Regions from separate parts of the Microcoleus sp. CAWBG640 genome, predicted to be linked through region 3. Evidence: riboswitches for the same ligand, from Rfam matches in the RefSeq annotation. Region 3 holds a riboswitch; each other region holds the start of a gene.
The links. Region 3 has a riboswitch for cobalamin ahead of AAFP11_RS07410 (DUF1636 domain-containing protein). Riboswitches for the same ligand answer to the same signal wherever they lie in the genome.
Positions count from the first base shown of each region.

Region 1 (11,375 bases), on a different contig from region 3:
AGATTTTCGATCGAAGCCAACCAGGGAACAACAATCTATTTTGCGGAACTCTAGCCCCCTCCCAATCCAAAATCTCAAATCTAAAATTTCCTAAAATCGATTAGCGAGCGCCTTTACCGCCACCCCACTGGGAGCCGATAATTTTTGGCTGCAACAGAATGTGACCGCCAATGGCGTACAAATCATCATCCGAAAGATTTCTCATTTCAGCGAAAATATCCGCGCTTTTCATGCTCGGATGCAGCTCAGAAATTTCCTCAAAGCCGTCATAAGTCGTGGGGTTTTTCATATAGTCAACCAGCGACTTAATATTATTACGGGGTGGATTTGCCAAAGCCAAAGTTTCAGGGCTCAAGTTCAAATTCGGGTCAGTTTTAGTCATGCCAGCGGCGTGACATTGAGCACAGGCTGAGTTAAACAACCGTTTGCCTTCCTGAACCTGTTTGAGGCTCAGCACTACGGGAGTGCCTTTGTCATCTAATGTCACGGTGCGTAGTTGAGGACTGAGTTCTACTGCCATCGCACTACTGACAAAGAATTGAAAAGTCATGAATACAGCAGTCAGAGCAATGAAATATCTTTTAAGCATGGTTCTCCTTAAAAAAAAATCAGGGGAAAGTATTGAATGCTCTTTTGGGGGAGCTAGCAAACAGATTGCTGTTCAAGATTCCACCGCCGGGAAAAACTGGTGACAGTTGATGCGGTTCTACCTTTAAAGGTAAGGGAATTATGGCATCAATCTAATCTGCAATAAGTTTTGAGTCGCGCCTTTTTTCCAGAGCGGACATAATTGCCTTAACATCCTCTAGGGCCAAACGGGTTTGAGGGTGCTTGTATGCAATTTCTAACTCGTCGCACAAGCGGATCACGTCTTCAACAGGGACGTTGAAGTCCTCTGCTATTTCTGCGATGGACAGGTCTGCAAAACCCATAGTTTTTAGGTCGCTGACGGGTAAAAATGGGGTTAATCGCTCTTAACTGAAATCTGGATAATTTCACCAAGCGCTGTTAGTTTGTTCTGAGGTTTATAGAACGCCAGAGCGATCGTTAAATGCAGGATTAGCCCTGGGGCTATTTACTGCTATTGACAATGCCTGAGTTCTGATTGAGTCTGTCAGAGCCAACTAAGTTCTAACAGCCAGTAGGCATTTTTGCTCAGTTCAGCTTTCTAGTCAATCAACTTCCAATCAATATCATCCCACTGCGGTGTCCTAATGAACAATGAACATCAGAAGCGGCAGCTAGAACTAACACAATATCAGGAAGGGCTTGATGGTTAGGGTGAAAGTTTGAAAGCATGAGTCTGTGCGGGCAAAGCGTGGCTGTCTATTGGTGTGTGATGCTCTAGTTCTGAGGGAGCCAATAAAGGTTGGGGCTGGTGAAGACTAATTAGCTGAGCTAGGGTTTTCTTGAGCTGAGTCCTAGGGACGATGATATCTACAAAGCCGTGGGCAAAGGAGTATTCGGAAGTTTGATAGTTCTCCGGCAACTTTTCCCGCAGAGTTTGCTCGATCACCCGGCCGCCGGTAAAGGCTACAGTTGCTTTTGGTTCTGCAATGGTAATGTCTCCCAGCATGGCAAAACTCGCGGTGACACCGCCGGTCGTCGGGTGAGTCAAAATTGGGATGTACAACTGTCTGGCTTCGCGGTGGCGTTCCAGAGCACCGGAGATTTTCGCCATTTGCATCAAGCTGAGCATTCCTTCTTGCATTCTCGCACCGCCGGAAGCGCAGACAATGATGACGGGTAGCTTTTCCCGCGTTCCGTATTCGATGAGGCGAGTCAGCTTTTCTCCGACAACGGAACCCATGCTGCCACCGATGAATTGAAATTCCATGACTCCCAGGGCGATGGGGAAACTTTCGAGTTTGCCGATGCCTGTTTCTACTGCGTCTAAGTGGCCTGTTTTTTCTTGAAATTCTCGAAGCCGATCGCTATATTTTTTGCGATCGCGAAATTTCAAGGGGTCGGTGGCGTGGAGTCCTTCGTTAATGGGCATCCAAGTATGGGCATCGATCAACTGCTCAATGCGGTCGTCGCTGTAAACTCTCATGTGATGCCCGCATTCCAAGCAAACCATTTGATTTGCTCGCAGGTCTTTGGTGTAACTGAGCGCATCGCAAGCTTCGCATTTATTCCAAAGCCCGTCGGCAATTTCTCGTTCCGGCCGTTCTTGAGAGTTCGGTACTGATTTTCTTCGATTTGCAAACCAATCAAATAGAGACATTAAAATTTAGTAATTGTTAACTGTTGACTGTTGACTGTTGACTGTGTTTATAGGTTATTTATTATTTGTTATTTGTTAGCTGCTACTAATAATTCATAACCTATATATAGCCTTTCTCAGAAAGATGAGGTACTCATGGGCATAGGGCATAGGGCATAGGGCATAGGGCATAGGGCATAGGGCATACCTCACTTTTTTGAGAACCGCTATATGACTATTGACAATAAACAACTGACTATTGTACCACTGTTTCACGGCATCTTCATAAAAAACAACTGCCAGTAAGTAGATAAGATCGCTTCGCCCCACAAAACTGTAATTGCTGCACCGAGAGCGAGAAATGGACCAAAAGGCATGGGTTGGCGTCGATCGAGCATTCCCAGGGCGATCGCCCCGCCGCCAGCAAAAGCCCCGGTAGCACAGGCGAGAAAGCCCGCTAACAGCAAGTATTTCCACCCCAGCCAAGCTCCCATCAAAGCAGCCAATTTGGTATCGCCAGCCCCCATCGCATTTTGACCAAGGGCGATGGCACCGGCTAAACCAATGATGTCAAACAGCCACAGCCCTACAACCGCTCCTAGGATACCGTCGAGTACCAGATAGTTTACTGAGTCGATCGGACTAAATATGGGCCACCAACCCTTAGCGATTTGGAAAACCAGCCCCATCACTAAACCCGATCGAGTCAAAGAATTAGGCAAAGTCATGGTATCGAGATCGATCAAAGACAAAGCCAAAAGCCAGCTAAAAAAAGCCCAGAAACCCAGAGTTTGTACTGTGAGTCCAAACTGCCAGAAAATCAGCAAAAACAGCAAACCCGTAGCCGCTTCCACCAGGGGATACCGTAAAGAAATCCGGCTGCGACAATATTTACAGCGTCCCCGTAGCCACAGCCAACCAAAAACAGGTACATTTTCGTAAGACTGAAGCTGATTCAAGCATTTGGGACAGCGAGAAGGAGGATGTATTACTGACAAACCCGCAGGTAAGCGATAAACTACCACATTTAAGAAACTACCGATCGCCGAACCCAAAGCAAATACAATAGCAGAGACAAGACAATTAAAGATGATGTCCATAGCCAACAAATCACTAATAAATAATGAGCTATAGTTAGCCCAAAGATAACCAATAATAAATAACCAATAACAAATAACCAACAACCAATAACAAATAACCAATCACCAATAATAAATAACCAATAACAAATAACCAATAACTAATACATTTGCGATTCAATCTCTTCAAAAGTAACAAAACGTTCACCGGGCAACAAAATTGGCTGCGAAGTGAAAATCAACTGACCTCGATCGCTTCCTTGACAGACAACAACACCAGCCGGACGTTGTAGGCGATCGGAATGAACTTTGAGATATAGACCATAGACCGATCGAGCTACTCGGATCAAATCGGGAGCAAGTAACCTGAAACTATCGGAAGTTTCTCTCATTGGTTCTGGGCTGGACTGGTATTCTATCACTGGAAACTGATCATAATGGTATAGGTCTAGCTATTGGTGTCGCCACTAGATCGATCGAACTTACCTTATTTTTTAACAATAGACTAGGTGGAAATTAATAAATTAACCTACAATCCTCCTTTGGCAGAGATCGAACTGCGACTACGAGGGCTGCTCCCAGCCTCACTGTACACCTCCGCCTGGGTAGATTCGTCGCCAGCGACACTAATAGGAGTCTTCGAGCATCTACGTACTCTCCGATACATAATTCACGACTACGTGCCCAAACAGGTGTCGGAATCTCCTCCCAATCCAGGGGAAGTGAGCTACCAATGGCAAGAAGGGACGCTACTGTTCACGGATTTAGCCGGGTTTACATCCTTATTGGAAGCAAATGCGGCCCTGGGACGCCAGGGAGCTGAAACCTTGCTGGGGGTGATTAACGACTATTTTGCCTCGATGATCGAAATTGTGAGTAAGTCCGGGGGGGATTTGCTGGAGTTTACCGGAGATGCGATGTTAGTGCAATTCCTGGCCGGCATTCACCAAGAGGATACAGCTAGGGCCGTCCGTGCTGGTTTGCGAATGCAGCGAGCAATGGCTAAATTTGCGCGTATTGAAACCCCACGGGGTGTTTTGTCTTTGAGGATGCGAGTGGGTATCCACTGCGGCCGTTACATTAGTGCGGACATTGGTACGCCACTGCGGATGGCTCATGTGCTGCTTGGTCATTCAGTCCAGCAAGCCAAGCAAGCTGAGGGTTCTGGAACTGTGGGAAGGGTGTGTTTGACGACTACTTCGAGTTTGTGTTTGGCAGAGCAATTTCGGTTTGAACCAGGAGCAGCGGGTTATTTTTTGGTGGTGGACGATCTGACGGAGGATCTACTGGGAGAATATGATATTACTCTGACTCGACGACGGATGCCGAGTTCGGTATTGCTCGATCGCAGCATTTCGGGCCTAGTGAGCGAAATCCAGGAAGCTCTCAACCGGGTTGAACCCCTTGCTAGCTATATCCCCAAGCCGATTCTGAGACTACTGGTAGAAAATGCTAACCGGCGAAAAATTCCCCCAGATTTTCCCGAACCAACGGTGATGTTTGTCAATTTAGTCGGCTTACCAGAGTCCATCGACAAAGCTTCACCGGAGGAAGAAGTAGCTCTGATTCTCGGTTGTTCGAGGGTTTTTGCGTCGATCGATGCCGTAGTATCAGCAAAAGGAGGCGTGTTGCAAAAAGTAACCGCGCACTTGAACGGTTCCGATATGCTGATCTATTTTGGGGTGCCCGACGCTCATCGGGATGATGCGTGTCGCGCCGCTAGCGCCGCTTTGGCGATTCGAGAGATTATCACCACTTTGCATCCGCCAATTATCGGCTCTCAACCAGTCAAAGTAAGCTGTCAAATAGGGCTGTACCAGGGGCCTGTGTTTGCTGCTGAGGTTGGCGAACCCCGTGGTCGCAGGGAGTTTAATGTTTTGGGAGATACGGTGAATACGGCGGCTAGATTGATGAGCAAGGCTGGGGAAAACGAAATTTTGATTGGGGAAAGGGTGTTTGAGGCGATCGGCTTAGAATTCAATTGCGAGGCTTTGGGAGCTGTTGCTCTCAAGGGCAAATCGGCTCTAACTCCGATTTTTGCTTTGCACGGTTCCCAGGTCGAAAACGGAAAAGGGTAGATCGAAATTAGCCTCATTTTCTCGCCCGAATGACGCAATATTAACTTTGCAAATATATTCGTAGGGGCGAAGCATGACCGCTGTAAATCTCTGGTTATCACTAATAAATTGTCTGCGGTCATGCTTCGCTCTTACTTACCAAATCGGGGGTATGCTCCCTATCTATTGTGGCACAAGCTGACCAGAAGACAATCGTTTAATCCCCTCCATCGCTGTAGTTTCTCCTGCTTTGTCTCCACCCTCGCGGGCATTTTTCAAAGCTCGTTCGTAGGATTCCAAAGCTTTAGCATACTGACCTTGACCTTCATAAATCGCACCCATATTATTTAGCAAACGTCCCACACTTGTCTTGTCACCGATTGCTTCTAGCATAATCATTGCTTGCTGAAAATAGATCAGGGCTTGACTATCTTTACCAAGTTTGCGAGAAGTAAGTGCCATGTTATTGAGCAAGCGACCGACCCCCGCCCTATCTGCTATTTCGCGGCGAATTGCCAAAGCTTGCTGGTAAAATTCCATCGCTCTGTTGAAGTCGCCGATGTTGTAATAGACTCCACCCATGTTATTGAGGGTACGCCCTAAATCTCGTCGATCGCCCTTAGCGGTGCGAATGGTTCGGGCTTGCTGGTAAAATTCGATCGCCTTGGCATAATTTCCCTGTTCTCCATACACAGCCCCAATATTGTGAAAAGATTCTCCAATTTCAATTTCATCCTCAGCCGTTTTAGCTAATTCCAAAGCTTCTTGATGCAGTTTCATCGCTTCGGAAAAATTGTCGGCAACCCGGTTGATAAAACCCATGAGATTGAGGGTTCGCGCCGTGCTACTCCTAGCCCCGATGTCTCGGTTAATGACTAAAGCTTGCTGCAAAACTGCTAAAGCTTTGGGAAGCAAACCGATTTCGCCGTAAACTTCCCCCAAATTGTTGAGGGTTTCTCCTATCCCCGGTTTGTCACCTAATTGCTGGCGAATTGCCAAAGCTTGTTCAAAAGCTTGGATTGCTTCCCGAAACAAACCTTGGCGGTGATCCTTTATGCCTTTTTCCAGGAGTGTGTCTGCTTGTGTTTTGGGGTTTGTTGCTTGGGCGCGATCGGTCCCTGGGAAGCGCCTAGGATTTATTATTGGAGCAGATGCCAGAGCCTCTGAGAGACCTAAGACTGTCAGCGCAGGCGATAGGACAAGAGTTATAGCTGCGACATAGCTGAAGTGGTAAGAGCGGCTGTACACCGAACAAGTCCTCCAAAAGCCAAATTATCTAACTTTCAAGATAGAGCTATTTTGGCTTACTGGCACATTTGTTATCAGCTAATATCTTCTGAGCTTGCTTATGGAAAATTCCTTCTCTCACCAAATAGCCATAATCAGTGGTATATTGTTGAGTGCGGAAATCAGAACTGGGTTTTTACTGAATGGAAGTGATGCTTGTTCTGAACTATGCAAGATGATATCTTTTGTGTCAAGTGTGATCCAGGCAATTCCTGACAATACTTGAACTTCTCGATGAGTTTGAGGCACTCTGTATACCTCGTTTTTCATCAGGATAATGCGATTTGGTGCTACTAACTCGGAAGCTGTTTGAAGCATACTATCTCCTGTGAAATTAAATTGTCACCAACCAAAAAATCCGAAAATCAAAAGCAATAATTATGGGAAAGGTTTATTGGTAATAATGCCGATCGATCCAAGCGCGCATTTCATCATCCGTCGCGGCCCACGTAGAGCGACCAGTCAAGGGATCGAAACCGTGCCACCAACTATTACCATCGCGATCGGCAGTCTGCCAAATTCTCAGTTTAGGCCCGCCCACAGCGGCGACTAGCAAAAACTGTCCAATTTGATTCATAGCTGAAAAGAGCCATTGCCCTTGCGGTTTTTTGGCGGGTAAAGCTCGAAGGTCAATCCCAAAAAATCTCGATAGTTGGGATTTTTGCACTTTTTTATAAGTAGACATAGCCAACACCTAAGTAGTGTTAAATTTCACAAAATTTACAGGCTATATTGGCAAATATTACTATTTTGTACTGCCAAATATAGACAACACAATTTTATGAAAATCAATCTGTTACCTCATGAATTAACCTTAACTCTTTGGTAATTGACAATCAAATCATTGTTTGCATAGATTGTATGAATAAAATCGATACTTCGATTTAGTTAGCTCAAGTCAAGGGGAAAAACCCCCGCTAATGCTGGCTTTGGGGGAGGGGAGACCTTAGCGATCGAGGCGATGGGGGGGAGTTTTCCTTAGTATTAGTCTTCCATGGTCCGTCTAGGATTAAATACCCGGAGGCTCTCCCTCCCATGGCTGATTACCAATTCCGGTTGTATCGGAATGATTAGAATGATTAAACCACAGAGGACACAGAGGACACAGAGAAAGAGAAGAGAGAAATAATAATTCTGATGTCAACGGATTTGATATGATTACCAGTTCTCAATTCCCAATTGCGACTTTACCTAATGTTTGTGTCAGCGTTCATCGGATTTTGATAACTGCCAAAGTTGGATTTCATAACACAAATGCTGGTCAAAAAGTTTGCCTGCTTCCAACCCTTCAACCACCAATTTTTTGAACCAGCGACGAAATATCCAGCGCAAGAGTTTGTGTATGGGCGGAACTGCGATCGCAATTAAGTCTGCAACATAAATCATCGTGTTTAGTCCATACCTGCGGAAAGTATCGACATACAAATCGATGGTGGGCAAAATATGGGCGGAAATATCCTCGGTTTTTACTAAACTAAATCCAGCCTGTTTTAAGGCTCCATGAAGTTCTGTAACAACATGACAATTAGAGAACATTCCCTCTTTATAATTAGCATCAGAGCGCAGCATATCGGCAAGCAAGACGTAGCCACCAGGATTGAGGATTTTGGCGGCGCCGTTAGCAATATCAACGGCAGACATATATTGGCTACTTTCGCTAAAGAGGATTAGATCGTAGGATGTGGTTGCTTGGAAGTTTTCAAAGGTTGTGAGGTGGAAGATGGTGCGATCGCCTGTACACTTGAGAAAGCGCTGTTGTTGAAATGGATCGGGTGCGAGTCCTTCGACTGCAAAACCGCGATCGAGCAAATAAGCCGCATTTCCGCCAATCCCACAGCCCACATCCAGGATGCTATGAGTGCCTTGGGGAATGAAATCCAACAGTTTTACAGTATAAGCTTGCTGAGCGATACGTAATCGCGCGAGTGTTAGTTCATCCGCCGGCACAGGTAGGGTTTCCCAATAGCCATAGTGAAGATAGGGGGATTCTGTCAAGCCCAAATAGTAATTAAGCGCTGCATTTTGGTAGCGAGTTACGTTGGAAATTTCGATGGATTTTGGCTGGGACATTGGGGAAATTTAGTAAGTTTTAGGATTTCGGGCAGGGTTGAAATTCTTCCCAGCGGTTGCATACTTGTTCATAGCACTCAACCGGCGAAATTGCCAAGTTTTGCAACAAATTGATATCAATCTGACCATTGGCAAGCAGTATAAAAATAATTGCTTTTTCAGGTTTGTAGTTATCAATAACTCCCAGCAGATTTGAAACAGTGTCTTCCTCTAGTTCTAATTGTTGCAAATAAGTGGTTGCGTGCGATTGAGAAATAAACTGCAAATCATACTGTACATTATCCACACTCCAATTGATCGAACCATTAATGTGAGTATCTATTTGGCAGACAACAATGCCTCGTCCTAGGTGCCAAAAGCCATTCCATGCAGTATATCCGATCGACAAAATATTCTGATGAATAAACAAGTTTTGCCAGTAGCCAAAACTACCCTGCCAAACACTATCTTCGATTCGCATTTCTTTTAGTTTCCCGTTGCGCCGACGCCAAGCAGTTTTAACTCAAAATTGCGTTTTTGTCGATCGTCCAAGGGAACACAACAGCCGATTAATTTTAAAAATACTAAACTAAGCATCATCCATACCTCGCAGATGAAAAACATGATTGTCAACAAATCGGCGGGCATCCTGACTCAGAGATGCAATAATCTCATTACAGTTGCGGGACAGCGCCGGATTCGCACCGAACTTTCCCCCTTACGTCTGATGTGTGTTTGTCATCAGAGCCGATCGATATACGGGAATATTACCACTATTTTGGATATTTGACAAAAATAGCTCTTAAAAATTCAGCAGGCGGGCTTCATACAGCATTTGCTGTTTCACGTACAGATCGAAGAAAATGAACGATCTCTTGCATAACTGAAGACAATTGTAGAATCTCAATATCTTTATTAGTCAATCGATAGATAATTTCTGAGGGATTGTGAATTATTTCTGATTGAGAAAGCAATTGTTCTAAAGCTTTTTTAGGTTGATAAACTGCCATGTCAAGTATATTTTTAGGAGGAATATATCCTAGCAACCGCGAAAGAATAGTGGCATCTTGAAAAAAGATAGTTTCGATTTCAGGAACAGCCATAATTACTTTGACAGGTGTATTAGCTGCTACGCCTCCAACTATTTCCTCAATATCTTTGAGGCGTTGTTGAACTAACTCTGGCACTACTGAATCCGAATCAACTACAATCACAACTGGTACTTGCCGACGCACAACTAAAGAACGAGCAAGTGATTTGATAGCATATCCTCCACCAGCAGTAACAACTTCCACATCATTGAGTAATTTTCTTGGGATCACAATTTTAAGTAATTGTGCATCGAAATTTCCTTCACAAACAATGTAAGTAATCATGGGATATCTCGCTCTCTAACGTCGTAATCAGGCAATCCGTGTTCTACACATACACGGTATTTTAAAGTTAATAATTCACAGATTGTTTCATTGTCCAAGGCATATTTTATTTCTTCTCCACTCCATAATAGGATTGTTTGCGGTAGTGAAAAGTATGAAAGATACCGAGCCGGTTCTGTGAATTCAGTTCGGCTGAACACTAATCCAACAGTGGCTGCGGGACGACGTAAAAGTTGATTGCGAAGTTTAGCAATAGGAGCAATATCAACGTTTGTTTTGTCTCGAAAGTCTTTGCTTTCAACCAAACAAGACAGTCCAGATGAATAGACCACACCATCAATTTGTTCGACTTTTTCCCCAAAGAGTTCCACGCTATAAGGCCATTTTACCTCTGCGCCATCAAGTTGAAATGCTCGTAAAACTAGGTACTCAAAGGCTTGGCCCGCGTCCCATCCTGGGGTGCTACGATTCTCGATATTGTCCCATAGAGTTCGTAAGCCATCCCATTGGAGCGATTGAATCATCCTTTCATAGTCTTTTGACGCAACCAAGTCTAATACTCCAAACAACTACACGCTTCTAATATTGTATGTCACTACACTATCACATCTTGCTGTAGGCATAGCCCGATCGCCAATATCTCCTCATTTTCATAATCTTTTCATTTTTACTGGTTTTATGCTAAATTAAAACAATGAAAGAATTATAAAAAACCACAATGAATCATCAGGCGCTCTGCCGTAAAACCTATCAAATTGGTATATTCGGGCTATTACTAGGAGTTTGGCTCAGCGGGTGCAGCAGTCCGACAACAGAGCCTCAAACCAAGCAGAATGGCGATTCTAGCGCCACTGCTAGCGATTCTACCAAAAAAGATAAAAAAGTCATTCTTACCACCTTTACCGTCCTGGCAGACATGGCTCAGAACGTTGCGGGGGATAAGGCGATCGTCCAATCCATCACCAAGCCTGGGGCGGAAATTCACGGCTATGAAGTTACACCCAGCGACTTAAAACGCGGACAAAATGCTAATTTGATTTTAGAAAACGGCCTCAACTTAGAGCGTTGGGCAACCCGATTTTACAACAGTCTCCCTAAAGTTTCTCACATTACTCTAAGTGAGGGAGTCTCACCAGTAAATATTGCAGAAGATGCCTATCGTGGCAAACCTAATCCCCACGCTTGGATGTCTCCTAAAAATGCTGTAATTTACGTCGAAAACATTCGCAAGACATTAGGAAATCTCGATCCGGCTAACGCTGCAAGCTATAACGCGAATGCGGCAAAATACAGCCAGCAAATAAAGGCGATCGATGCCAAA
Region 1 is NZ_JAHRFC010000035.1:36,253-47,627, forward strand. It holds gene psbV (photosystem II cytochrome c-550) at 101-589, opposite strand; gene AAFP11_RS17910 (translation initiation factor IF-2) at 741-932, opposite strand; gene accD (acetyl-CoA carboxylase, carboxyltransferase subunit beta) at 1,277-2,227, opposite strand; gene AAFP11_RS17920 (prepilin peptidase) at 2,479-3,306, opposite strand; gene AAFP11_RS17925 (hypothetical protein) at 3,447-3,677, opposite strand; gene AAFP11_RS17930 (adenylate/guanylate cyclase domain-containing protein) at 3,795-5,363, shown strand; gene AAFP11_RS17935 (tetratricopeptide repeat protein) at 5,526-6,590, opposite strand; gene AAFP11_RS17940 (hypothetical protein) at 6,708-6,947, opposite strand; gene AAFP11_RS17945 (hypothetical protein) at 7,021-7,314, opposite strand; gene AAFP11_RS17950 (methyltransferase domain-containing protein) at 7,833-8,699, opposite strand; gene AAFP11_RS17955 (hypothetical protein) at 8,719-9,159, opposite strand; cobalamin riboswitch at 9,300-9,445, opposite strand; gene AAFP11_RS17960 (hypothetical protein) at 9,503-10,054, opposite strand; gene AAFP11_RS17965 (restriction endonuclease) at 10,051-10,578, opposite strand; gene AAFP11_RS17970 (metal ABC transporter substrate-binding protein) at 10,773-11,375, shown strand, end outside.
Region 1: another riboswitch for cobalamin. It lies ahead of AAFP11_RS17955 (hypothetical protein); the one in region 3 lies ahead of AAFP11_RS07410 (DUF1636 domain-containing protein).

Region 2 (8,866 bases), on a different contig from region 3:
AAGACTCCCGCGCCGTACCGCTGCTAACCGATTTACTAGCTCAAGAAGACAATCGCACTATGCTAGATGCGATCCAGCAAGCTTTAGTCAGTACCGGACCTTCATCTTTGCCTTACTTGCAGCGGTTAAACCAAGCTTTTAGCAACGACCTCGATTCCCTGCGCTACGGCGGTAAGACCCAGGAACGGGAGTTAGCCGCAGTTCGCCAGCGCACAGTACAAAGGGCGATCGGCAAAATTCTCACAGTGTATAGCAGCCAGCTCAACGGCGCAGATTTGAGTCGCACTGATTTAGGGCAAAGTGCGGCCGGTCCTGCTCAATTTACATTAGTATTAGACAAAGTTGACTTGTCTGGAATTAAGCTAAAAAATGCTAGTTTAACCAATGCCAGCTTGCAGGGAACTCGCTTCTATGGCACAGGAGAAGACAGGCGACCAGGTACATTTGACGATTGGATTTCTGACTTGAGCGGAGCCAATTTTGAAGGGGCAAATTTGACCGGAGCATTTTTGAATAGTGCTGTAATGAATCGCACTAGCTTTGTGCGCGCTGTCTTGAACAAAGCTAATTTTTCCAACGGCAATTTGAATTTAGCTAATTTTAGTAGTGCTATTTTAATCGGGGCAAATTTGCAGCAAGCTATCTTAAAAGATGCTAGTTTTACGGGTGCAGATATCGGGAGTGCCAATTTGTCTGGAGCAAATTTATCTGGTGCGCGTTTGGGGAAGGTTAAGGCTCAAGGCGCTCAATTGCCATTGACAAATTTGGAGAAATCAGAATGGCAAGGTGCTAATTTATCTGGTGCAGATTTGAACGGTGCGAACTTGCAAAAAGCTGATTTGAGTTCCACTAAACTCGCAAACGCCAATTTAAAAGATACAAGATTGCAAGATGCTAACTTGCGGAATGCGGACGTGAGTTTGGCTGATTTTAGGGGCGCGAATGTAGCCGGAGCGAATTTTAAAGGTGCGGTGTTTATAGGGAAAGATACTTCCGATCAATTTATTCAAAGTCCTGCGGGTGCTAAATCTGGTAGATTGCAAGGAGTTGATTTTACTGATGCTAAGAATTTAGAGCAAAGTCAAATTGCTTATATTTGTTTGCAGGGTGGCCTTCATCCGAAATGCCCGCAGAAATAACAAAATAGAGTTGTAGGGGCAATCCCCCCGTGGTTGCCCCCGCTTATGCTGGGGTAGGCACAGGGGCACTACCCCTACACATCCTCATGAATGATATCGTTTCCGGCTGCATCGGAATGATTTAACCACAGAGAACGCAGAGAACACAGAGGGAGATAAGAGAGATGAATAATTCCGATGTTACCGGATTTGATATGATTTAGGATTGCTATAAAACCCCAACTTCTTGAAGAAGTCGGGGTTCTAAGAACGAGATTTTGCAATTAATTGAGATTATCAGGATCGACTCCCAACTCTCGCAATCGTTGAGCTAATTGTTCGGAACGTTGAGCTAATTGTTCAGCACGCTGAGCTTCCTGTTGGGCACGCTGTGATTCCTGTTGGGCACGCTGGGATTCCTGTTGGGCACGCTGAGCTTCCTGTTGGGCACGTTGTGATTCCTGTTGGAGACGCTGCGCTGATTGTTTCACTTGTTCTTCAGGTGTCAGATAGCGTGTGCCATCGGCATCATACCAATACAACCACTCTCTTGTCACCCCAGAATAGTTTCCCCTTTCACAACCAATTCCCAGACCTATTTCTGGCATCCAAACAGGGTTTCCTGGCTGTAACTCGTACTTCCCATTGACTAACTTGTGTACTTCCAAATGAGGTTTACGACGGCGGCGGGAAGAATAAATGACGTAATAAAGTACGCCTAAATCTTGATAAATTTCTAATTTTGTGCTGTATTCCTTGCGATAAGTTGGGGAAACAACTTCTAGCACGAAAAGTGGCATGACATTTTCATCCCACAGCACGTAACTGGGACGCAATTCTTCGTCGTAAAACCTTTCTACTCCTAAACTTAAGAAAGCATCTGGGACAATGGCTGGTTCGTCTGGGTGATGATAAATACCCATATCTATGCCAAATAACCAGTCCATCCGTTCTGACCAAAGTATCAGCAAGATTGCTTTTAGTAACCCTGGTATTAGTTCTTGCAGTTCGTTATCCACAGGTGTTTCGTCCGAGTCTGGTAGTTCGTCGGCTGAGGGCAAGTTCCTCGGCAAGTTGTACTTTAACATTGCGGCTTTCCTCAAAACTTACTATGATTATAGCTTTGATTTGTTGGGCGATAATATTTATTGAACGAACCGCGAAGACGCGAAGGACGCGAAGGAAGAAAGGAGAAGAGAAGATGATAGGTTATTTTGACTTGGTTCATCTGAAATAATTTTTGTAAAATATCGGCCCAGATTTGCGCGATCGACTATACTCAATCTAACAAGTCGGTTCTAATGGGGAGCAGCCATTGGAGGTAATGGGGAAAGTTTGGTGGAAGTCCAACGCTGTCCCGCAACTGTAATGAAAGCCCTGTTGCTTTTTGAGTCAGGATGCCCGCCGATGCGTTGGTTTAATTAGTCTCATCTGCGAGGTACTTGATGAAGGCGCGAAGTCGCAAAATTGTCAGTCTGGGATTGATGGCTGGCTTGAGTTGTTATCTGGTTTTGGGTTCGGCGACACCGGCCGCTGCTATGCACATTTCGGAAGGTTTTTTGCCTGTGCAATGGGCTGTTTTTTGGTGGATTGTGGCGTTGCCTTTTTTTGTGGTAGGTTTGCGTGCGATCGCCCGAATTACCAAAGAACACCCGGAACTTAAACTATTATTAGCTTTATCTGGCGCGTTTACTTTTGTGCTTTCTGCTTTGAAGATTCCTTCGGTAACGGGGAGTTGTTCTCACCCAACGGGTACGGGTTTGGGTGCGATTTTGTTTGGTCCTTCGGTGATGGCGGTACTCGGTGCTTTAGTGCTACTTTTTCAGGCGGTTTTGTTGGCTCACGGCGGGCTGACAACGCTGGGAGCTAATATGTTTTCGATGGCGATTGTGGGGCCGTTCGCTGCGTATTTTATCTATCAGTTGCTGATGGGAACTGGTAGGCAACGGGTGGCAATTTTTTGTGCCGCAGCTTTGGCTGATTTGCTGACTTATGTGGTGACTTCGATGCAGTTGGCGTTAGCTTTTCCGGCGGCGAGTGGCGGTTTTTTGGCTTCGTTTATCAAGTTTGCAGGCATCTTTGCAATTACTCAAGTACCCCTGGCTATTAGTGAAGGATTGCTGACTTTATTGGTGTGGAATTGGCTGCATTCTTACGGGCAACCGGAGTTGGAAATTCTAAAACTATTGAAACAGGAGTCTTAAGTGATGAATCAAAAACCGACGAAAAATCAGCAAGCTACTTCGCAACAAAATTGGATGTTGGTAATTGCAGTTGTCGCACTTGCCGTAATTCCCCTAGTTTTTGTACAGGGTGAATATGGCGGCGCTGATGGGGAGGCCCAGAAAGCAATTACGGAAATTCAACCGGATTATAAACCTTGGTTCAATCATTTGTTTGAGCCTGCTAGTGGCGAAATTGCTAGTCTATTATTTGCGACTCAAGCTGCTCTGGGGGCTGGTGCGATCGGATATGCGATCGGGCTTTATAAAGGTCGATCGCAATCTCAGCAATCTGATGATAAATCGCCGCTGGAATGAATCATCAGATTGATAGTCTGGCTTACACTAATCGTTTGCGCGGGTTGCCGCCAACTCACAAATTATCCTTTGCGATCGCCCTTTTGATTCTGTCTCTGGTTTCTGGGGCGATCGTCCAATTGTCGATCGCCTTTTGGTTAGCAGTCTGGATCGTCATCTATGCAGGCATTCCAGGGAAACTTTATCTGCGGTTGCTGTCGCTACCGTTGATGTTTTTACTCACAAGTTTGCCTGCGTTTGTGATTAGTGGAATTCAGTTAAATCAAATCCAGGGAATACACGCGGATATTTGGCAAGGTTGGGGGATTAGCATGGGCAATTTTTATCTGTATGTGAGCAACACTGGATTATACCAAGTGAGCCTGTTATTGCCGCGTACCTTGGCATCCACAAGCTGTATGTATTTCATTTTGTTGACGGTGCCATTTACCGAAACCTTGCAAATTCTCCGACAATTGCGCTTTCCGCCGTTGTTGACAGAATTGCTGTTGTTGATGTATCGGTTTATTTTTAGCTTATGGGCGATCGCGGATGAACTTTGGATCGCCCAAAACTCCCGCTGTGGCTATCGCACTTGGAAACTAGGAATGCGCAGTTTAGGCATTTTAATCGGGCAATTGCTTCAGCGAACTTTGGTAAATTACCGTCAAGTTTCCTTGAGTTTAGCCGCCCGTGGCTTCAATGGAGAACTGCGGGTTTGGCATTCTTACCCTTACAAACCTTCGCAAAGATATACATTTGAAGCGGTGTTTGGTTGCACAGTTTTAACTTTGTTAAGTGTGGTATTTCAAAGTTGAGAAGAAATTAGGAGGCGGCAGTGCTCATTGGTATCAACTTAAGCTGTCAGCCGGCAAAGTCCGTTAGTCATCCCGTGAGTCCGCCAGGGGTTGAAACCCCTGTCTAATAGCGAAAGTCCTCTGAAGAGGACTCAAGAACTCATCAGTCCTCTTCAGAGGACTTTAGCTTTGAGGCAGGGAATTCATTCCCTGCCGGACTATCGGACTAAAGATATGACTTTTATGAACATAATTAATGACTTTAATGAATTGACTTCAAAAGAAACCTGTTGAATAATTGTAGTCAACAGTTATCTTGTGGAAATCCTATGATAAATAAACGAATTCTCAAAAAAATAGTTTTTTCATTAATGGCTTCATTAAGCCTACTGTTAGTCACAGTGACTCATGCAGCCGCCCAACAACTACCGTTCTACTGGGATAACATCAACGTCGCGATCGACGTTCAGACGAACGGAGATATGTTAGTTACCGAAACCCAAAAATATGTATTCACAGCAGCATACAACAATGAACGATACCGCTATATTCCTTTAGATAAGGTCGATGAAATTAAAGATGTCACCGTTGCCGAAAATAATCAAATAATTCCGAGTAGCACGGGGATTGAAAACAATCAACTTTGGATTCGTTGGGAACATGAATTAAAACCGCCAGATACACATACTTTTGTGATCAAATATCGAGTTGTAGGTGGATTGCAGTTAGATGGTGAGAATACTCAAGTTTATTGGAAAGCTATTGCAGCAGGTCGGAAAGCACCGATTAATAGCGGAAAAGTTACGGTGAAATTACCAGATGCTTTGTCAGGTAAAGTTCTCTCGTTTATGAATTTTGGGACGGCCGCAGTTCGTCGTCAAGTAGATCCTAAAACTTTTGAATTTGTGGCAAGTCAGCCTATTCAGCCAGAACAAGAATTAGAAGTGCAGATTGCATTTCCCCAGGCGATTTTGAATATACCTGAAGCTGGTTGGCAACAAGGTGGTAATCAATCTCAATCTGCTTCGCAAGGGGAAGACCACGACGGCAGTTTTGGGGTACTAATCTTTGTGGTGTTTCCCGGCATTGTAGCAACTATCTTCTGCATCCGCAGCTTGTCAATGCTTATAATCTGATATTTTGCTCTGCCTGGTAACGCAGATCAGGAGGCTCTGCCTCCAATTTTCCAGCTCTAAGAGCGAGGCAGAGCCTCTAGACATTGGTTCCCAGGCAGAGCCTGGGAACCAGTAATTTTGTCAATGCTTATAATCTGATATTTTGTGGTGCGAACGATCGCACTCCCGACAAAATCATATTCAAAATATGACTTTTATGAACATTATTCATGACTTTAATGAATTGACCTTCAAAGAAATCTATTGAATACTGATTGTAGTAAACAAATTTCCCGTACCTTTTCGCTTAAAGCAGGTTAAAAACTATGACTAAATCACGTTGGCTTCGCAAACTTTTACCCTTAGCAGTATCTGTAGCAACAACTATTACAGCATTAGGCGCGATCGCACCACCAACGCCCGCACAAGTCAAATCGCCACCTCCCCAACCCCAAGAAGTCCAACCAGCCCAAGCAGAAGGCTTCAGCATCCCGATTTGGATCTATCCGGTAGGCGCAATGTTCCTAGTTTTGATATTTATACCCAAAATTGGTTGGACTTTGGGCTTAATTGCGATCGGCGAACGAGAAGTCGGAATTGTTACTAAGAAATTCTCCAGCAAAAACTTGCCATCCAGTAGATTGATTGCACTCGATGGTGAAGGAGGTTTGCAAGCAGATACCCTTCCTCCCGGCTGGCATTTTGGTTATTTTCCCTGGCAATATAGCGTTCGCAGAGAACCTGTTGTGGTGGTTCCTCAAGATGAAATTGGTTTAATTATTGCCAATGATGGAGCCACCATTCCTTCCGATCGCATTTTAGGCAAAGTCGTCGATTGCGACAATTTTCAAAATGCCCGCAAATTCCTCACCGACGGTGGCGAAAAAGGACGGCAACTAGCAATTATTACAACTGGTACTTATCGGATTAATACGGCTGTATTTGAGGTGATTACCTCAGCCAATGCTGCTGCAAAAGGTATGAAACCATCGGATCTCCACCTATACAAACTTGCTCCCGATCGCGTAGGAATTGCCAACGTGCTCGACGGAGTTCCGATTGATGAAGGTGAAATCGCTGGGCCGATAATTCCCGGTCACGACAACTTCCAAAAAGCGCAATCTTTCATCAAAGGTGGCGGGCGCAGGGGCTTGCAAGAACAGGTGATTTTATCGGGTTCTTGGAACCTGAACCCCTGGTTTGTGCAAGTTGAAGAAGTGAAAATGACCGAAGTGCCGATCGGCTATGTTGGCGTAGTCATTTCCTATGTGGGGGAATCGCACAAAGATGTAAGTGGTGTGGCTTTCACCCACGGCAATCTTGTCAACAAAGGTGATAAAGGTGTGTGGGTAGAACCACTTTACCCTGGCAAACATCCGATTAATACAAAAGTGATGAAAGTAGAACTTGTTCCCACTACCGATGTTGTTTTAAACTTCACATCGCGGTTCAGTGGAGAACACGGATACGACTCAAAATTAAGCGCTCTTAAATTACTTTCTTTTGACGGATTTACCTTTGAGTTGGAAATTTTTCAAATCATTCATGTCGGTACTTTGGATGCACCGAGAGTCATTTCGCGGCAAGGTTCGATGCAAAATCTCATCGACCAAGTGTTGCGTCCAATTGTGGGCAATTACTTTCGGAATTCGGCTCAAGAATACACGATTCTCGACTTTTTGATCGCACGCAGCGAACGCCAAGCAGAGGCGGCAGAACACGTCCGTGAAGCCCTACGTGCCTATGATGTGCAGGCTGTAGACACGCTGATCGGTTTGATTTCGCCACCAGCAGAGTTGATGCAAACATTGACCGATCGCAAAATTGCTCAGGAACAGGAGAAAACCTACGAAGTACAGCGGATTTCAGAGTCGCAGCGTCAAGAATTGGTGCGCGCAACTGCGATCGCAAATATTCAAAATCAGGTGGTGGCGGCGGAACAAGGGGTGAAAATTGCTCAATTGAGTGCAACTGCTGCGATCGAACACGCAAGCGGTGAAGCAGAAGGGATTCGGCTGATGGGACAAGCAAAAGCGGATGCTTATCAAGTTGGTGTCAACGCTCTCGGTACGCAGAGTTACACGCTATTGCAATTGATGCAAGCGGTTTCGGATGGTAGCGTTCGCGTTGTTCCCGATGTCACAGTCAATGGTAATGGCGGTAGTGGGGGTTTGTTGGACGGTTTGATGGCAATGTTGCTGCGGAATGAAACCAGTAAAAATGGAGATAATGGAGCACAATCACCTGTAATTAATGTCAAGAAATCTAAGTCTGTTGTTGTTGAACCTGTGGCAGAATCACCTGTAGCAAAAGTGCATTCGGTGGAGTCGCCGGAGTCTCCTAATCATTCACCATTTCCTCAGTATGGGGTTGTTGCTGAAACTGATATTGATTCGGCATTTGATGAATTGCTAGATATTTAAGCTGAGGTCATTGGTGTCAACTTAAGCTGTCAGCCCGCCAAGTCTGCCAGTCAGCCCGCCAGTCCAACCGGGAATGAATTCCCTGTCTAATAGCTAAAGTCCTCTGAAAGAGGACTAATGAGTTCTTCAGTCCTCTTTGAGAGGACTTTAGCTTTGAGGCAGGGGTTTAAACCCCTGCCGGACTATTGGTTATACCTTAAGCTGTTAGTCAATGCTAAAACTTGACAGTTGAGAACATTAGATGTACAAGATGATGACACTTATAGTTGGAAATAAACAAATGAATTTACCAAAGTCGATCGCAATTACTTGTAGTGCACTCATCGCCTTAGCATTATCTGGAAATGGATTATCTGCGATCGCACCATAAACGCGATCGCATACAGCAAAAACTTCTGAAACCCCTGTGGGACGGGCATCTTGCCCGCCCGACACATCCAAATATGACTTTTATGAGTTTAATTAATGAATTTAATGAATTGACTTTAACCGAAATCTCTTGAATACTGATTGTAGCTAACAACTTTTCTGTAGAAATTATATAAGGAGAAAAACTATGTCCCAAGATAACAAAAAAAGCCCGCCACCCATATTTTTTATTATTGCCTTTTTCTTAGTTGCGTTTGGTGCATTCAAGTTCCTTCCCGGTTTATTCGCATCCAAAAGTTCAGATACATCTACTTCTACACCTGGATCTACACCTAAAGCGGGTGCGAGTCCATCGGGTGCGATCGCAACTCGCATCAGTTTAGGAAATCAGATATTGCTGACATCCCAAACTACACCAGATAAACAAGCAGGTATTGAAGCTTTTAAGAGCGGAGATTTCTCAACTGCGATTCAAAAATTTCAGGCTTCACTGAAACAAACTCGCAACGATCCAGAAAGCGTTAT
Region 2 is NZ_JAHRFC010000035.1:51,533-60,398, reverse strand. It holds gene AAFP11_RS18030 (pentapeptide repeat-containing protein) at 1-1,139, shown strand, start outside; gene AAFP11_RS18025 (Uma2 family endonuclease) at 1,403-2,206, opposite strand; cobalamin riboswitch at 2,395-2,542, shown strand; gene AAFP11_RS18020 (energy-coupling factor ABC transporter permease) at 2,564-3,322, shown strand; gene AAFP11_RS18015 (energy-coupling factor ABC transporter substrate-binding protein) at 3,326-3,658, shown strand; gene cbiQ (cobalt ECF transporter T component CbiQ) at 3,655-4,455, shown strand; gene AAFP11_RS18005 (DUF2207 domain-containing protein) at 4,764-5,570, shown strand; gene AAFP11_RS18000 (SPFH domain-containing protein) at 5,876-7,972, shown strand; gene AAFP11_RS17995 (hypothetical protein) at 8,210-8,413, opposite strand; gene AAFP11_RS17990 (ABC transporter substrate-binding protein) at 8,529-8,866, shown strand, end outside.
Region 2: another riboswitch for cobalamin. It lies ahead of AAFP11_RS18020 (energy-coupling factor ABC transporter permease); the one in region 3 lies ahead of AAFP11_RS07410 (DUF1636 domain-containing protein).

Region 3 (11,375 bases):
CGATCGCCCTTATTTCCCCTCCCTTCACCTCAGCATTCTCTGACAGAGGGCGATCGAACATTTCATCCAACCAGATCTTAACTCAATCCAGGAACATCCTCATACAAAGCAGAGATTGGACACTGAAAATTGATACTAGCCAACTCTAAACAGTCCCCCTCGCCGCAGGAAGAAAAAAACCAACGCCCTTCCCCATCCCGACGGTAGCAATCTACATTCATCCGCTGTTGACCGATTACTACATATTCTTGTATAGTTGAGAGCGATCGATAATCCGCAAATTTATCTCCTCTGTCAAACGCCTCAGTTGTTGGAGATAGAACTTCCACAATTAGTGAAGGATAGCAGATAAAATCGCCAACAGAAGTAGTATCTCGTTCATCGCAAGATACAGCTACATCGGGATAATAAAAAGTATTAATTGTCTCAAATCTGACTTTTGTATCGCTCATAAAAACCAGGCAACCACTTCCGCGCAGATGATTTCTCAGCAGAGTTGCCAAATTTAGACAAATCAAAACATGGGGATTACTTGCCCCTCCCATTGCATAGATTTGTCCGTTTCTGTATTCATGTTTTATGGGACTTATTAGTTCACCTTCTAAATATTCTTTAACTGAAACATCAGGATAATTTTGGCTGGCAATCATTAGGTTTTCCTCGACTTTTACAGGCAGAATTTTAAGATTTCATAATCCTTCCGGGATTCTACTTGTTCTCCCAGTCTCGCGTTGGGCGGACTTTGTTTGACAAGACGCGATTTCCAATCGTCCCAAATTGGTGATTTCACCCTCATTCATCAGACTCAGACTCAGATTCAAAATCCACGCGATCGTAAATATCACCCAACCGCATCTCAAACTCCACACAACTCAATCTCAACACCGCATCAGCACCATCATACTCAGACAAAACCCACTTATTATCATCCGTCTTAACAAACTGTTCAACGTGCATCTCATATTGATCGATCAAAACATACTCTCGAAAACTAGGAATCGATCGAAAAAGTTTAAACTTGCCGCCCCTGTCATAATCCTCCGTGGATGGCGATAAAACCTCAGCCACCATCACCGCATTAGTAATCGTATCTTTCCTACCTGCAACAAACTCCAATTTCCCCGCTACCAACATTACATCAGGATAAGTATAAACCCGCTTGGAAGGTATCCACAGACGCAAATCGTTGATAAATACTCGGTACGGTTGTCCTTTCGTAGCAAAATTTAGCGTTCCGCCAAAATTAACAGCTATTTGATTGTGATTCGGTGTTCCGCCTGTCATAGGGATTATCCTGCCATCCTGATATTCACTCCTAAATTCTGCCACCTCTTCCAGCTTTAAATACTCTTCAGGAGAGTAATAAGTCTGTATTTTGTCCTCAACTTTGTCCTCAACTACTTCTTCGCGAATTTCTGTTAATACCGTCATAGTATATCCTTTTGCGATCGTACTTACAATTATATAGGACTTCAGTCCTGAAAAGATGGCAAAATTAACACTAAAGTTTTTATTAATAACTGGCTGTGAATTTATGCTACTAGATATTAAGCGGTTCACCTTACCAACTTAAGTTTTTCCCAAAATGGCGACAAATGCGGTATGATGTGAAGTTGCGATCGGTTCTAGCGGGGAGCAGCCGCTAGAGGAAACGGGGAAAGTTCGGTGCAAGTCCGGCGCTGTCCCGCAACTGTAATGAAACACAGCTTGTTTCTAAAGTCAGAATGCCCGCCGATATCTAACTCACTTTGGAACGCATCTGCGAGGTACGGATGATGAATGGAATTAATAAGACTGTACGCACCAAGCACAGTCTACTTGTTTGCACTGCTTGCGCGAGTGTTTGGAAAAACGGCAAGCGAGAAGGCAAAAGTGGCGGCCAACAATTCTTGGAAGACTTGTCGCAACTGGCAAAGGATTGGGAATTTTCGGATGAATTTGACATTCAAGAAGTTGAGTGCATGAGTGCTTGCAGTCACTCTTGTGCTGTGTCTTTTGCTGCTGCTGGAAAGTACACTTATCTGTTTGGTGACTTACCTCCCAATGAATCGGAAAGCGTCGAGGCTGTACTGGAATGCGCGAGTCAATACTATGCTAAACCCGATGGTTTGTTGCCCTGGTCAGAACGTCCTCAAGCTTTGAAAAAAGGAGTTATAGCTAAAATTCCACCACTGCACAATTAGAGTATTCATCGTTTCCTTGTTCCTCGTTCCCAGGCTCTGCCTGGGAACGCATACCCAGAGGCTCTGCCTCGTATTAAAAGCGCGAGTTATTCGATCGAGGCAGAGCCTCTAGATCGACATTCCCAGGCAGAGCCTAGGAACGAGATATCCCATCACAAAACAACAACTAAATTACTAATGCACAAAATTCCTGTTACAGTCATTACGGGCTTTCTCGGTAGTGGCAAAACCACCGCCATTCGCCACTTATTGCAAAATAATCAAGGCCGCCGCATCGCAGTTATTGTGAATGAATTTGGCGAAGTCGGCATCGACGGCGAACTGTTGCGTGACTGCCAAGTTTGCGATGAAGAAGAAGATGTCAGCAGCAATATTTTAGAACTGACAAATGGCTGTCTTTGCTGCACGGTTCAAGAGGAATTTTTGCCCACAATGCAAGAATTATTGAAGCGTCGCGCACAAATTGATTGTATCTTGATTGAGACTTCTGGACTCGCACTCCCTAAACCCTTAATTCAAGCTTTTCGCTGGCCCGAAATTCGGACCGGTGCTACCGTAGATGGTGTTGTGGCTGTGGTCGATTGCGAAGCCCTTGCTAGTGGTAATTTTGTGGGCGATATTGATGCTTTGATGGCGCAGCGACAGGCTGATGATAGTTTAGATCATGAGACGCCGATCGAGGAATTGTTTGAAGACCAGTTGGCTTGTGCTGATATGGTACTTTTGACTAAGGTCGATCGCGTGGATGTTGAAACTCAGAAAAAAGTCCAAACTTGGTTGCAGCAAGAATTACGTCCTAGTGTGAAAATTGTACCTTGCAAAGGTGGCGAAATTAATCCTGATGTGTTATTGGGATTTAATGCGGCTGTTGAGGATAATTTGGAGTCTCGTCCCAGCCATCACGACACTGAGGAAGAACACGACCATGATGATGATATTACCTCAACTTACTTTATTGCCGATCGCGAATTTGAACCAGAAGCTGTGGTCGAAAAACTGCAATCGTTGATGCAAAGTCAAGAGATTTATCGGATTAAAGGGTTTGTGGCGGTTCCCAAGAAGCCGATGAGGATGGTGTTGCAGGGTGTGGGCTCGCGCATCGAACATTTTTACGATCGCCCTTGGACACCTTCGGAACTTCGCCAAACCAAATTGGTGTTTATCGGTAGAGAACTCGATCGCGATCGCATTGTAGCGATATTGAGCAATTAATCACCCACGCTGACCTCAGAAACCGGGTTTCTTGCTATATTTCTCGTTCCTGTGGGCAAAACTCGCAGAAACCCGGTTTCTAGCCCCATGCCTAATATTTTTATTACTAGCAACAAGTTTCGTGTAAAATATCAATGATACCAATTTTTTATGAGGCTGCATAGAATCTGATCACCCTGGCGCCCCCTTAATAAGGGGGGGACAACATTCTTCTCAAAGTCCCCCTTCTTAAGGGGGATTTAGGGGGATCGAAATATATGCAACTTCACATTAAATTGGTATGACAGGTATCATAAAACAAGTGAGGTAAAATATGGTGACTGCTGCTGCGATCGAATCAGTTCCCGTGACAGTTCTCACAGGCTATCTAGGTGCAGGAAAAACCACCCTACTCAACCGCATTTTAACCCACGAACACGGCAAAAAAGTTGCAGTCATCGTCAACGAATTTGGCGAAGTAGGCATCGACAACCAACTCATTATCGATGCAGACGAAGAAATTTTTGAAATGAACAACGGCTGCATTTGCTGCACAGTCCGAGGCGACTTAATTCGGATTATCGGCAACCTCATGAAGCGGCGGGACAAATTCGACCATCTAGTCATCGAAACCACAGGTTTAGCCGACCCCGCACCTGTAATTCAGACATTCTTCGTAGACGAAGATATGCGCGATAAATTACTGCTAGATGCCGTTGTCACCGTAGTAGATGCCAAGCACATCTGGCAGCACTGGGACTCCGACGAAGCTCAAGAACAAATTGCCTTTGCCGATGTCATTTTGCTGAACAAAACCGATTTAGTCACCCCAGAAGAGTTGGCAGAATTAGAAACGCGGATTCGCAGCATGAATGTAATGGCAAAAATTCATCGCACCCGCAATGCAGAAATAGAAATGTCAGCATTGTTAGGAGTAAAAGCATTTGATTTGAATCGAGCCTTAGAAATTGAACCCGATTTTTTAGGCGAACACGAACACGAACACGACGACACAGTAACTTCCATCGCAATCCAAGAATCCGGCGCGGTTGATGGCAACAAATTTAGCGACTGGATATCCCAATTGTTGCAGACTAAAGGCCCGGATATCTTTCGGACCAAAGGCATTTTAAATATTGCTGGAGAAAACAGGAGATTTGTATTTCAAGGCGTGCATATGCTATTTGATGGTAGACCAGATAGACCATGGAAAGCCAATGAAACTCCGAAAAACGAACTCGTATTCATTGGTCGCAACTTAAATGAAAGTCAATTAAAAGCTGATTTTCGTCAGTGTCTGGTTTAACTGACACCTTGCAGCATTTTAAATCAGCTTTTTAAGCACAGGCTTTCCGGCCTGTTCCACACACACAAAAATTCATCTGTTGTGGAACGGACCAGAAAGCCCGTTATTGAGAATACTGGAACATCTCAGATTAAATAAATATGGGTAACAACAACACAAATAAAAGCGAACTAACCATGCAATTTTACGCCAAAGAAATGCTGTCAGACTACGTAACTGCTGTTACTTGGTCGCCCGATGGCAAAACTCTAGCAGTCAGTTCCGCCGCCGGTGAAATTATGTTAGGGATTCTCGGAAAAATCAATAAATTCTCCTTGCAACCCCTGCAAACAGCAACTGGTCAATCAGTAGATTGCTTGTCTTTTTCTTCAGATAGTCAACTGTTAGCTGCGGGTGGACAAGATGGAAAAGTGCTAATTTGGCAGGTAAATTCTGGGGAATTAATTGCTAGTTTGGATAACAAGCGTGTGTGGGTTGATAAGTTAGCTTGGAGTCCTCACGGTAATCAATTAGCTTTCAGTATGGGTCGTTCAGTTCAAGTTTGGAATGCTGATAAAAATACAGTAGAAGTCACCCTGAATTTTGATTCATCTTCAATCCTCGATTTAGCATGGCATCCTGTTGATAAATATCTGGCAATTAGCGGCTATCAAGGTGTAAAAGTTTGGAACGCGGCAGATTGGAATGATGACCCAGACATCTTATCCGTACCATCCGTAACAGGTGCAATTTCCTGGTCCCCTTCCGGCAAATATCTAGCCTGTGGCAATATGGATAACACCTTAATTGTTAATGAATGGGGTAACTCGGAACCTTGGGTAATGCAGGGTTTTCCCGGCAAAGTTAGACATTTGGCTTGGTCCGATCGAACTAATTCATTGGGCGATCCTTTATTAGCTGCTGCGAGCTCAGAAGGCATTTCTGTGTGGGAAAGACAAGCTGATGAAAGTGTCGGTTGGGAAGCTTGGGGATTAGAAGTACATGAAAAAGTCGTCCAGGCGATCGGCTTTCAACCAAATACATTGTTATTAGCTTCAGCATCGGAAGACGGTCAACTTTGTTTGTGGTACGAAGCACAAGAATTGCTGCAAATTCTGGAGGGTGTCGATGCCGGTTTTTCCTGTCTTTCTTGGCATCCCAAAGGTCAATTCCTCGCAGCAGGTGGCAACAACGGCGAGTTGTTGGTTTGGGAACGAAATTTTTCACCTGCGTTAATCATATCAAATCCGTTGACATCGGAATTATGATTTCTATCTTCTCTTTCTCTGTGTCCTCTGTGTTCTCTGTGGTTTAATCATTCCGATACAACCGGAAACGATATCACCATTCCTTCACCGAACTCGGCGGCAAGCGCAACCTAGGAAATCTGTAAAAAGTATCTCCTTCATCATCCACTTCTAAAATCGCCGAAAAAATCTTAACTTGTGCATCTAAGTATTGCTGTGCAACTTGAGCCTCCACCCTAGCGCTAGCCGCCAATTGAATCAGCGAAATTTGACTATTTTGGTTTTCCAATAACTGATAAAAAGCCTCATCTAAGCGTTTTTTTTGTTTGTTTTCATTCACATTATTAATCAGTAATAAACCTACAAATCCACCCATGCCAATTACTAATAAAAATTCTAATAATGCCATATTTTTGCGCTAATTTCTAATTTCAATAACCCAGACATAAACATCATTTACATCTTATAGCCCGCCGGGGCGGGCTTGGTTTGATAACAAGCGATTTAATGCGCCTTCACTTTTGTGTCAAAGCGATGGCAATCGCCGTCATTGATTAAACTTGAGGTCGCAACAAATTTTCCATTCCTTTAATTACCTTAGCAGATACAATCTTGTCTCCCTGCTTCAGTTGATCCAAAACTTCTTTTCCCTCAATCATGTAACCAAAAACAGTATACCGACCGTCCAACAAATTCAGACCAGCAGGGGTCAGTTCAGGTTCAAACAAGAAAAAGAAAAACTGCGAAGAAGCGCTATCTGGTTCAGCTTCCGCACGAGCCATGGCCACAGTACCATAGGCAGAAAAAGGTAACACAGGTTCGTCGCGATAACGCCCCGCATCTTCTAAAGTAATTCCGTAGATGGGTTCTTTTTCGTCCCTGACGAGGACTTCGAGTGGAATATTCCGGTATTTACCAGTAGCTGGGTCTATAAAACCTACTTCCTTACCTTCGGGGTCTCCTGTTTGTAGCACGTAGGATTCTTCCGATCGAATAAATGGCAAACCATCATAAAAACCTCGATCGACTAAATCTACAAAATTACCAGCAGTCACCGGCGCACTGTAACCATCAACCACAACATTAATTGTCCCCTTCTCGGTTTCTACAGCCACCGTAGCGCGACCCTTCAGTTGAGGCAAAGTAGCATATTCTGAAGGAACTTCAAAGGGAAACTTGGTCACCATCAACTCTTCGATGTCACCAACCGAACGGAGTATTTTGGCTTTCAAGTCAATCACTTTTTCCCTGTCTTTGGCCTCAACAGCCTCAGATAGTTGCGAAACTCCTTCTTTGACTTTTGCCACTAGAGTTTCGGCTTCGGGCTTTTTCGCGTCGGGAATACTCTTTAAAATATCAGACTCGCGAATGCTGAGAATTCTGGAAGCCTTGCTGATATCGCTACTAATTGGACCCCAACGTTTAGAGCGTATGTGGTTGCCGATGTCTTCGAGACTGATTTGCAACTCTCGCACCGTCTGATTGTCAATAGGTAGAGCGTAGCGCAGCAGCGCCCGGCCGTCTGTAATCGCATTGCCCGCAGGCATACTGCTGCTAGGGCGTTTGGCATGGGATACCGAACTGAAGCTGAGGGAAAAAGTGAATAGCAGGAGTGCTAAGACAGTGGTTTTGAGCCAGCGCTTGCACGTATCGATCGAGAAATTAGACCAATGCAACATAACTTTAACTTTTATGGCCTCTATCATCTTCCCACAGCACTGTCCGCCCTCTAAGCTGAAGTGTCTGTTCCTGCGTCTAGGGAGAATCAAGTGACAACTCCCCACAGCGATTAACAGATTAGTCAAGCACTTGCTCCCTTTGAACGGTAAAATAAAATGCCAATTGTTTTTTGATGCCGTCAGCTAGACTGCGGTTTGAAGCTGACAGTAGTTCCCCCGTGCCCTTGGGCGACGGGATTGCCTGCAAAAATTTATATGATTTCCAGTAACGACTTTCGACCAGGTGTTTCAATTGTAGTCAATGACGGCGTGTGGCGGGTAATTGAATTCCTCCACGTCAAGCCAGGAAAAGGCTCGGCTTTCGTGCGGACAAAACTTAAAAATGTCAAAACCGGCAACGTAGTAGAACGAACCTTCCGGGCTGGGGAGACTATGCCTCAAGCCAACCTCGAAAAGAGCGCCATGCAATATACCTATAAAGAGGGCGATCAGTTCGTCTTTATGGATATGGAAACTTACGAGGAAAGTCGCCTCAGTTCTCAGGAAATAGGCGATCGGGTCAAATACCTCAATGAAGGCATGGAAGTTAACATCCTGCGCTGGAACGACCAAATCCTCGAAGTAGAACTGCCCAACTCCGTTGTTTTAGAAGTGACCCAAACCGACCCCGGAGTCAAAGGAGATACTGCCACCGGCGGTAGCAAACCCGCCATGCTCTCCACCGGAGCTCAGATCATGGTGCCTCTATTTATTTCCATTGGAGAACGGATTCGGATCGATACTCGCGAAGACAAGTATCTTGGGCGAGAGACATAAATGGTGCTTTGGGGTTGATGCCAGAAGCCTCAACCCCCTAACTCTGCTTTCGATCGCACGGGTGTCCAATTTTCAATTCCCAATTTTCAATTTTCAATTCTCAATTATCAATTACCCTTGAATCTGCTGTGCAACTAGACTTAAACCAGCTCTGCGAACTGCTAACTGTTTTAGACCAAACCGGCATTTCGGAGCTGACGTTAAAAAGTGGAGAACTTGAACTGACTGTGCGCAAAGGCATTCAAGCCAACGAACCAAGAACCGTCGCTGTTGGTCATCCAGCAGTTACGCCTCTTGCGACCATCGCAGAAACTTTTGCTAGCCCCACCTTAGCGTCACCTCCTGCTGTAGACCAAAATTCAGCAGCAAATATCACTAGCCCAGCACCCTCGGCTCCTGCTCCCGTGCTGGCCTCCGTGCCTGCTCCTGTGGATACCAAATGGGTATCAATTATTTCGCCGATGGTAGGAACTTTTTATCGCGCGGCTGCTCCCGATGAACCACCTTTTGTGGCGCTTGGCGATCGCATCAAGGTGGGCCAGACAGTTTGCATTATTGAAGCGATGAAGCTCATGAATGAAATCGATGCCGATGAGGTATCGGGTCAAGTGATGGAAATCTTAGTTCAAAATGGGGAACCTGTGGAGTACGGTCAAGTTTTGATGAGGATTAATCCGGATTGAAGGATTACTTGATTGTTATATACAGAATTAATCCTTCTATTTCCTGATCGCTTCTGGCAGGTGAGCTTGATGAAGTTATCCCAGTCTGTTCCTCAAGAGGTTGTGCCACAAGTTGCTGAGTATTTCAGTATTTTGAGCGAGCCGATGCGTTTGCGAATTCTGAACTTGCTTCGCGACGGCGAAAAATGTGTGCAAGAGTTGGTGGAAGCTACTCAAACCAGTCAAGCCAATGTTTCTAAACACCTAAAGCTCATGCTCCAAGCTGGTATCCTCACTCGCAGGAGTGAAGGAACTTCAGCCTATTACAAGGTAGAGGATGAGTTGATTTTCGAGTTGTCTACTATGGTGTGCGATCGGCTTGCGACTAGGGTAGAACAACAAGCCCAACAATTTAGGTCCTTGAGTCTGAATACAAAGCCGTCCTAAAAGGACGGGGCTTGTATCCCATCCTTTTGGTCAAAAGTCATCAGCCATCAGCGAGCAGTCCCTATTCCCCGCCTTCTGACTCATGACTCATGACTCATGACTCATGACTAAAAATTACGGGAGCGGAAAATTTTTATCGAAAGTTTGACGGGTACTCGGCTGAGCAACCTCCAAACCTTCGCCACCCAAAAGCTCTAAGGGCTTACCTTCCACCGAAATCCAAACTTTGGCATTCGGTTTTAAACTCGTGGCCGTATAGATCACTTGCCCCAACCGACTGCTCATCGAACTACTGCCTCCTCCCGAAGTAAATTCGGCAGACAAATCGACGTAAACTCCCTGATTATTGACACTCAAACTCCTGAGTTTTGTCCCCTTGGGAATTTCGCTAAAAACCTTTGTATCCTTCGGTCCAGCCAACAAACTGTTAAAAGCAGCCTGTAGGGCAGCATCAGGTCGATCGACTTCTTTGAGAGCTACCTTGCTAGGAACGGCCTCAAACTTGCCTCCCCCATCTTTAACCCAGTAGACTTGCACTGTCTGGGTAGCCGTCGGCGACACAGACTTAGGCTGAGACTGTTGTGGCTTGATAACCTGCGGTGTCAAAGCCTGGGGTGTTGGAGCTGCTGGTGTCTGAGCCTGGGGTGTGGGAGCTGATGGCGTCTGAGCCTGTGGTGTCTGAGCTGCTGGAGTCTGAGCCTGGGGTGTATCAACAGGAGTTGGAGCAGGTACGGGGATAATTACAGCAGGCGATTCCCCAGGAGTGGGGGAAAGTGCCCCAGAGGTAGTCCCAGCAGTAGACTGAGTGTCTGCTGACGTTGAGGAACGGTTGGCAGTCCACCAAGCAATGCTCCCTCCCGTTAATAAAGCCAACCCGCAAACACCGGCAACCACGGCTGTGGGTACGCGGCGTGCTTCTTGTCCATCTTTCATAATACAAATCCTCCTTACATATAGAGCGCTTGGGACAGTGAGGAGCTACTCCCGATCGGCTACATTTGTTTTTGCTGAGATTCTGGAACTGCCAACAGCTAAACTGAAACAATCCTGGCATCTTTAACAGCTTAGGAGCCATATTTCATTTTGACACTCTCCCGCTTAGAAACACGTTAGAAGTCTGAAGGCAGAACCCAGAAGGCTCTGATACTGTTTTTAATATAAGTGAATTTTATTGGTAATTTCTAGAATGTTTTGTGAAACCTGCTTGCCAACTCCACTATCTAATAGCTCACCATAGTAGATTTGAAGTCGATCGGACATTTGATAGCAGTCGGAAATTACTATAAATAAGTTATTTTTTGACTCAGATGGGGTAACAAAAAGAGTCAAAATATTCATTTAATCAAATATTTATCCCTTAAAACTATCTGAAAAAATGCTAGTTCATTCGACCACATTCTGATTAATTAATTACTAATATCTTGACTTGCATTCCATGGGAATTACCCCACATTGACCATCTAATTCTATCCAAAAACTAGAGTTCCCCGACTTCTTTAAGAAATCGGGGAGCGCCATTGGTATCTTAAGTCGATCGCCTCATATCAATTCCTCTCTTCATCGGAATTATTCATTTCTCTCTGAGTTCTCTGTGTTCTCTGTGTTCTAGTAAGGTTAAATCACCTGACGATGCAACGGTCAACGATATCATTAGCGAACTCTACTCAATCAGTCAGCAAACTCGGAGATGTCAGCACAAAGACATCCCTTGTCCCCACTCCTTCCACTTCCGGCTTAATTGGTGTAGTAAAGTGAAAAAATTCGTGGTCGTTAACCAACAGCAGTTCTCCGGGATGCAGAACTTTATTAAACACAGGCTTCTCTTTTTTCGCAAAGTATAAATGAGTTTCGCCACCAACAATATT
Region 3 is NZ_JAHRFC010000009.1:121,255-132,629, reverse strand. It holds gene AAFP11_RS07420 (Uma2 family endonuclease) at 78-650, opposite strand; gene AAFP11_RS07415 (Uma2 family endonuclease) at 793-1,431, opposite strand; cobalamin riboswitch at 1,604-1,751, shown strand; gene AAFP11_RS07410 (DUF1636 domain-containing protein) at 1,773-2,183, shown strand; gene cobW (cobalamin biosynthesis protein CobW) at 2,361-3,395, shown strand; gene AAFP11_RS07400 (GTP-binding protein) at 3,709-4,680, shown strand; gene AAFP11_RS07395 (WD40 repeat domain-containing protein) at 4,821-5,927, shown strand; gene AAFP11_RS07390 (hypothetical protein) at 6,001-6,315, opposite strand; gene AAFP11_RS07385 (peptidylprolyl isomerase) at 6,461-7,585, opposite strand; gene efp (elongation factor P) at 7,841-8,401, shown strand; gene accB (acetyl-CoA carboxylase biotin carboxyl carrier protein) at 8,530-9,084, shown strand; gene AAFP11_RS07370 (metalloregulator ArsR/SmtB family transcription factor) at 9,154-9,510, shown strand; gene AAFP11_RS07365 (GerMN domain-containing protein) at 9,625-10,443, opposite strand; gene AAFP11_RS07360 (hypothetical protein) at 10,663-10,848, opposite strand; gene AAFP11_RS07355 (2OG-Fe dioxygenase family protein) at 11,175-11,375, opposite strand, start outside.